Regions from separate parts of the Arthrobacter sp. CP30 genome, predicted to be linked through region 2. Evidence: riboswitches for the same ligand, from Rfam matches in the RefSeq annotation. Region 2 holds a riboswitch; the other holds the start of a gene.
What was found. A riboswitch is a leader RNA that binds a small molecule or an ion and turns the genes downstream of it on or off. The one in region 2 is predicted to bind cyclic di-GMP.

Region 1: another riboswitch for cyclic di-GMP. It lies ahead of ACTIMO_RS01275 (glycoside hydrolase family 26 protein); the one in region 2 lies ahead of ACTIMO_RS00635 (response regulator transcription factor).

What each region holds. Positions count from the first base shown of each region.
Region 1 covers NZ_JBQEMM010000001.1:269,062-272,769, reverse strand. The annotation lists gene ACTIMO_RS01280 (DNA-formamidopyrimidine glycosylase family protein) at 1-663, shown strand, start outside; gene ACTIMO_RS01275 (glycoside hydrolase family 26 protein) at 705-1,943, opposite strand; cyclic di-GMP riboswitch class I at 1,961-2,035, opposite strand; gene ACTIMO_RS01270 (peroxiredoxin-like family protein) at 2,283-2,954, shown strand; gene ACTIMO_RS01265 (ROK family protein) at 3,055-3,708, opposite strand, start outside.
Region 2 covers NZ_JBQEMM010000001.1:142,433-146,140, reverse strand. The annotation lists gene ACTIMO_RS00645 (MMPL family transporter) at 1-33, shown strand, start outside; gene ACTIMO_RS00640 (hypothetical protein) at 357-689, shown strand; gene ACTIMO_RS00635 (response regulator transcription factor) at 753-1,577, opposite strand; cyclic di-GMP riboswitch class I at 1,699-1,773, opposite strand; gene ACTIMO_RS00630 (LysR family transcriptional regulator ArgP) at 1,845-2,747, opposite strand; gene ACTIMO_RS00625 (LysE/ArgO family amino acid transporter) at 2,816-3,421, shown strand; gene ACTIMO_RS00620 (DUF368 domain-containing protein) at 3,434-3,708, opposite strand, start outside.

The DNA of each region.
Region 1 (3,708 bases), 130 kb from region 2:
CACACCACCCACGGCAAGCACCTGCTGACCCGCTTCGACGGCGGCGTGACGCTCCACACCCACCTGCGCATGCAGGGCTCGTGGACGGTGACGGCGCCGGGCAGGTCGCTTCCCCGCGCGCTCCTGCCCGACGCCCGCGTCATCCTGGCGGTGAGGGACGGGCCGACGGCCTACGGCCTGGCCCTGCCCGTCGTCGGCCTCGTGGCCACGCGCGCTGAACACGACGTCGTCGGGCATCTCGGGCCGGACCCGCTCCGTCCGGACTGGTCGGTCGAGGAGGCGGTGCGGAGGTTGCGACGCGACCCGGGCGAGCGGGTGGCGGCAGCCCTGCTCGACCAGCGCAACGTGGCGGGCTTCGGCAACCTGTGGGCCAACGAGCTCTGCTTCCTGCGCGGCGTGCACCCCGACACGGTGATGGCCGACGTCGACGTCCCGGCCCTCGTGGCGTTGGGCGCACGGTGCCTGCGCTTCTCGGCGACCCAGCCCGGCGCCCACCAGGTCACCACCGGCAGGACGCGGAAGGGGGAGCAGCACTGGGTCGCGGGACGAGCCGGGAAGCCGTGCCTGCGCTGCGGCACCACCATCCGTGTGCGGGCGGAGGTGCCCGGTGATCCGGGCCGTCGCCGGACCTGGTGGTGCCCGCGGTGTCAGCCCCTTCGCTGACGCGCGATGTGGGGGCCCGCGCCGTGAAGGAGGAGAGGTCCTCAGCGCCTCGCGTCCAGGGCGGCAGCAAAGGCGTCGACCGACGCCGTGGAGCTGTCGATCCGCCAGTCCGCCTCCTTGGCGATGTGGAACCAGACCAGGCCGACCACGTCCGGCTGCGCGGAGAGGTATCCGAAGAGGTCCGTGATCCAGCGGGCCTTGGAGCCGCCGAGTTCGGAGGAGGACGTCTCGGCGATCACGATGGGCGTGCCGGGTGCGAGGCGCCGGAGCTGCGCGAGGCCGTCCCCGAACAGCGCCGCAGGATCCTGCCAGCCGCTCCAGGACTGCGACGTACCCCAGTTGTAGCCGTCGAGGGCGACGACGTCGGCATAGCCCTGCCCCGGGTACAGGCCGTCCAGCGGGATGGAGCCCCAGTAGGGCACGTTCGGGTTCCAGACCCAGCTGACATTCGTGGCTCCGGTGGACCGGACGACGTCGTGCACGTGGCGGTAGGCGGCCACGTAGTCTCCCGCACCGTTCCCGTTGACGCCCTCGGACCACGGGTACCAGTCGCCGTTCATCTCGTGCCCGAACCGCAGGTAGACGGGTCGGCCCCACTGACCGAGGGCGCTGCCCCACTCACGCAGGTAGGCGTCGAAGTCGCCCGCGGCGATGCGGTCGAGCGAGTAGGCGGGCTGCTCGGTGCCGCCGCCCCAGGTCCACGGCTCCCATGTCAGCAGCGTCTCGGCACCCCGCGCCCTGACGGCCTCCAGCTCCGCGATGGGCGCGGGCTGGTTGAAGTCCTTGTAGGAGAGGACGATCGACGGAGCCTCGCCCGCCAGGGCTGCCACCTCGTCGAGCTCGCCCCCTGCGGCGGGACCGCCACCGGTGCCGACGCCGAAGCGGATGCCCTTGGAGGAGTCGGTCCCGGGCGCCGCCGCGAGGACCGTGTACCCGGTGGAGGCAGCGGCGCTGCCGACCGCTGCGCTGATGGTCACCGTCCCCGAACCGCCGGGCACGATCGACACCTGGAGGGTGCCGGTCGACGTCGTCGTGACCGCGACGCGGCTGGTGCCCGCGACGACGGTCCCCTTCGTGCGCTTGGGGAAGCCAGCACCCGTCACGGTGACGCCTGCGCCGGCTGTCCCGGCGGAGCTGCTCAGCGTGATCGTCGCCGCGGCGCCGGCCGGAGGAGGCGTGAGACCCACCATCAGCACGGCCACCGCAGTGAGGAGCAGCAGGATCCGGGCGGCGGCGGGGAGCGTGCCGGGCGGGAGGGGCTGGGCGGGGACGATGCTCATGCGGGGTACCTCGCTGGTTCGGTAGCCCGGCTGACCGCGTGGGTCCCGTGGCTTTGCGTCCCCGGCTCGCACCGGGTTTGCCTTTGTCGCCCGGCGGCCACCCGCCGGTCGTCCGTCCTCGTGGACTGCTTCCATTCTCCCGCGCCCTACACGCCCCGGGGTGCGATTACCCCGAATTCTGCCGAAGGATTGGTGCAGGTCCGGCGCAGCGACTCCTCCGGTGCCCAGCACCTGCACCGCGCGGGGAAGCCCGGCACTGCTGTGCTTTTGGTGTGTCCTGGCCCACAATGGTCCTGTCGCGGTTGGAGGCACCCGCGACGGGTTGTGCTGGAGGGAACCATGAAGCAGATACCGGCGTTCACGCGCACCATTGCGTCTCAGGTGGACGGCTACAGGCCGGAATTCGAGGCACGGGTGGGGCCGGAACTCGCCGCGGTCTTCGCCCGCGAGCAGGAGGACCTCCGCCGCGCGGGACTGCCGGAGGGTATCGCCCGCGTCGGTGACCGGCTCCCGGATGCGGTCCTGCACGACGCCGCCGGCCGGACCGTGAGCCTGTCCACGGTGCTCGATGCCGCCGCCGCGATCATCGTCTTCTACCGCGGGTCCTGGTGTCCGTACTGCAGTATCGCGCTCAAGACCTACCAGCGGGAGCTCCGCCCCGTGGTCGAGGCCTTCGGGACCAGGCTGATCGCGGTCAGCCCGCAGGCGCCGGATGTGGCCGCGCGGGGAGGGCGACAGGCCGGACTGCACTTCGAGCTGTACTCCGACGAGGGCAATGCGCTCGCGGCGCACCTCGGCATCGTGACGACTCCCAGCCCGGAGTCGCTGCGGGCCCGGGAGGCCCTCGGCATCGACGTGGCGGGGAGCAACATGGACAGCACTGCCGCCATCCCGTTCCCCACGGTGGTCGTGGCCGATGCGACCGGCACCATCCGGCTGATCGACGTGCGGGTGGACTACACCACGCGGACGGAGACCTACGAGATCATCGACGCCCTCGTGGCGCTGTAGGTCCCCGCCGGCGGCCCGTCCTACCGAGGCTGCCACCAGGGCCGATGCCGGTGCCTCTCCGGCCGGTCGGTCGGGCCGGGTCGAGCGAGGGTCCGCCCGGTCAGGCGAAGGAGACGGAGCGGAGGGACCGGGGTGACATGCGGTCCTGCAGGACGAGGGTCGCCGCGCCGAGTGCCGCGGCGTCGTTGCCGTTGACCGACAGGCGCACCTCGACCGGATGGATGGCGCGCGCCATCGCCCGCCGGGAGAGCAGCCCGCTGATGATGTCCACATAGAAGGCGCCGGCCGTCGAGAACGCGCTCCCGGCGAGGACGATGAGCTGGAGATCGAGGAGGTTGACCATGGAGATCACGGCACTCGCCACGTACTCGGCAGAGTTCCGGATGAGCTGCAGGGCCACGGCGTCCCCGTCCGCCGCGGCGGTGCCGAGTGCGGCGAAGTCCTCGGAGATGACGCCTGTCAGGGGGATGCCCAGCTCGCCGCGCGCTGCCGCTTCTGCAGCCTGTGCGACGACGACGCGCGGACTCGCGTACAGCTCCAGGCACCCGATGTTGCCGCAGGGGCAGGGCAGTCCGCGGGCGTCGACGGTGACGTGGCCGATCTCGCCGACGTTCGAGCTGACGCCCTGGTAGATGGTGCCGTCCATGACGATGCCCGAGCCGATACCGGAGCCCATGTAGACCGAGGCGTAGTTGGCATAGCCCTCGGTGGCTCCGAGCCAGTACTCGCCGATGGCGGCGGCGGTGGCATCGTT
Region 2 (3,708 bases):
TCCAAGCTCGGGAAGACCCCCTCGCCGCGCTAGCGGTCCCCGCCCGTGGAGGGGCCGTCCGGATGAGCTCCGACGGTCCTTCCGCGTCGCCGGGTGCACCTGCCCTGCGGCCCTGCGGCCCTGCGGCCCTGCGCCCACCGCCCCGGGCCTTCCGCAAGCTTTGCGCAAGAACCGGATGGTTCCGCATCCTCGCAACCCGCTGTCGCTACCCTTGGACTGTGCCCATCCATTCGACTCCGTCAGGTCCTGGTCAGCACCAGGACAGCGGGACGGCACCCCCCAGGAGTGAAGCCGTCCCGGCTACGGGCGCGCCGGGCAAGGCTGCCCCGCTGCTGGTGCCGGCGGTCCTGGAGGACATGAGGAGCGATTTCGACGATCCCGCCGTCGTCAACCGGTTCGCCCACGACTTCTGCTCGACGCTCGGGGGGAAGATCGACCGGCTGGACGTCCGGTTGCGGGGCGGCGATGCCATGGGCGCAGCGGACGCGGTGCTCAGCGTCACGACGTCGTCGGCCATGGTGGGGGCCGTGCGCCTCACGCAGGCCGCGCTCCGGATGCAGCGCCTGATCGCGGCGGACGACCTCGACGAGGCCTTGCACTCCCTCCCACTCCTCCGGGCGTGCGCTGCGGACACCGTGGCGGCGCTCGGCCGGTCCTACCCGGTTGGGAGCGCGGGCGCTGCGCCCTAGACCGGCTTGGTGCGGTGCCGACCCGCGGGGACGCTGTCCGGTCCCACGCGGGGGAGCCGACGGCTACCGGGAGGTCGAGCTCCTCGGCATGATCCTGAAGCCGACGCCGCGCACCGTGGTGATGAGATCCGGGTCCCCCGAGGTCCGGGCCAGTTTCTGCCGCAGGTTCGCGATGTGCACCTCGATGGCGCGCTCGTCCGTGCGGCTGACGAAGTTGTAGCCCCGGTACTCCCTGCCGCGCGATACGCGCACCAGCTCTTCCTTGGTGCGCACCGCACCGTTGCTGCGGAGCAGTTCGTGCAGGAGGTTGAACTCGGTCTTGGTGAGCGGGAGTTCGACGCCTGAGCAGGTCGCGGTGCGGGCCTCGCCGTCCAGCACCAGGTTGCCGTTGCGGAGGAGGTCCGCCGCATCGGGCGCGGGCCCGGTGGTGGCCGCCGGGGCAGGCGCGGTGCCACCGGACAGTCCGGGGGTGACGGTCGCGGGGGGAGCCACCGGCTGGCCGATGCGGGGCCGGCGCAGCATCGCGTCGATCCGCGCCCTCAGTTCCCGCGGGCGGAAGGGCTTCAGGACGTAGTCGTCCGCGCCGGCCTGCAGAGCGGTCAGCACGTCCATCTCGTCCGTGCGGCCACTCAGGACGATCACGTAGCAGTCCGACGTCGTGCGGATGCGGCGCAGCACCTCGTAGCCGTCGATGTCGGGGAGGCCGATGTCGAGCGTCACGACCGCCGGATGTTCCTGCCGCACGGCATCCACTCCCTCGCGGCCCGTCGCGGCACCGCATGCCGCGAAGCCGCCCTGCTCGAGGACGGCGCACAGCAGGTTGCGGATGTCGAGGTCGTCCTCGATCACGACCGCTGCGCGGCGGTCACCGGCAGCGACGCTATTCATGGGCTGCGACCTTCGGCTCGGTCGCCAGCAGCGCCGCTTCGGACGGATGCTCCGCCTGCCGGGCGGACGGGAGTTCGGAAGTGACGGCGGGTGTCCGTGCCATGGTGCGAGACCTGTTCTCTTCGGCGGCCCGGCTGACCGCGTGGGTCCCGTGGCTTTGCGTCCCCGGCTCGCACCGGGTTTGCCTTTGTCGACGGGCGGCTGCCCGCTCCATGATTTTAGCAACCCGCACCGACGCCGTGGGATCGCTCCCTCCATCACACTCCGTCACTGCTCCGTCCGCCCCGTCCCGGGCTGCCGGAGCAGTGCCGCGCCGCGTCGGACGGCCGACCCGACGGCCGTGAGCGCCGTCGAGCCGTGGCGCCACTGCTGCCAGTGCAGAGGGACGTCCAGGTGCCCGTCGTCGTCGAACGGGAGGAGGTCCCCGCGATCCCTGTGCAGCTCCAGCTCCGAGACCAGGCCCCAGCCCATGCCGAGGCGGATGGCCTCCGCGAACTCCTCGGCTGCGGGGACGTGGTGCCGTGGTGCGTCCCGGGCACTCCGGGTACGTGGGCGGAGATAGGCGTCCTGCAGGTCGTCCTTCCGGTCGAAGACGATGAGGGGGGCTTTCCCCAGTGCCTCCGGCGTCGCGCCGTCCGGGAACCAGGCCCTGCGGAAGCTGCGCGTGCTCACCGGGAGGTAGCGCATGATGCCGAGCGGGTGGGAGGAGCAGCCCTGGACCGGCGCCGCGACCGACGTGATCGCCGCCGCGGCCGCGCCGCTGCGCAGGAAGTCGAGCGAGTGGTCCTGGTCCTCCCGGAGCATCTCGATCTGGAGCGTCTCCGCGATCGGGGCGAGGGCCGGCAGCACCCAGGTGTGGAGGGAATCGCCGTTGACCACGATCGTGATGCGCTGCCGGCTCCGCTGGTCCTCCGCGGCGAGCTCGTCCGAGAGGTCGGCGGTGAGCAGTTCGAGCTGCCGCGCGAATCGCACGATCGCCTGCCCGGCGTCGGTGGCCCGGAGCGGCCGGGCCCGCGTGATGACGGGGCGTCCGACGGCGACCTCCAGGGCACGGATCCGCTGGCTCACCGCCGACGGGGTGATGGAGAGCGTGGCGGCAGCAGCCTCGAAGCTGCCTCCGCCCACGATCGCGGCGAGCGCCTGCGCCTGTGCAGGGTCGACATGTTTCATGAGCACTTCTTACCATGCTGAAGAAGCTTTAGCTGGTCTTACCCGCTGTGCACTCCTAGGTTGATCAGGTGATCACCACCGCCGCCACCGGCTTCGCTGCCGGCCTGACCCTCATCGTCGCCATCGGGTCGCAGAACGCCTTCGTGCTGCGCCAGGGCCTCCGACGCTCCCACGTGGTCCTCGTCGTTGCGGTCTGTGCCCTGTCGGATCTCCTGTTGATCGGGCTCGGCGTCGGCGGCCTCGGCGCCCTGATCGAGGGGGCGCCGGTGCTGCTGGAGGTGATCCGCTGGGCGGGCGCGGCCTTCCTCACGGGCTATGCCGTCCTTACCGCACGCAGGGCAGTCCGGGGCGGGACCCTCGACACTGCCGGGGGTGCCGCGACGACGTCCTGGCGCGCAGCGCTCGGCACCTGCCTCGCCCTGACCTGGCTCAATCCCCATGTGTACCTCGACACCGTGTTGCTGCTCGGCTCCCTGGCGGGGACGCACGGCCCCACCGGCAGGTGGTGGTTCGCGGCCGGCGCGGGCCTGGGCAGCATCGTCTGGTTCACCGCCCTCGGCGCGGGAGCACGCTTCCTCGCCCCGCTGTTCGCGCGCCCGGTGGCATGGCGCGTCCTCGACGCGCTGATCGCCGTCGTCATGCTGGTCCTCGCCGTGCTCCTCGTGGTCCGGTAGGACGGCGGACAGTCAGGCAGGCCGTCGTCGCGGTACGCGACGCGCCTGGGTCCGCCGGTCCCACAGCCACAGCACGACGACGACGGCGGCACCGACCACGAACACGGCGAGGGGAGCCGCCCACGCCTCGGGATCCGGGGCGAGGAGGGCCGCCCCGTCCTGCCACGGCCACAGGGCACGCGCGGAGCCCAGGATCAGGCCGGTGGCAATGAGCAGGGTTGCGCGCCTCCTCGCCCGCAGGAGATAGGCCAGGCCACGCACCACTGTCGCGAGCCCGAGCACCGCAC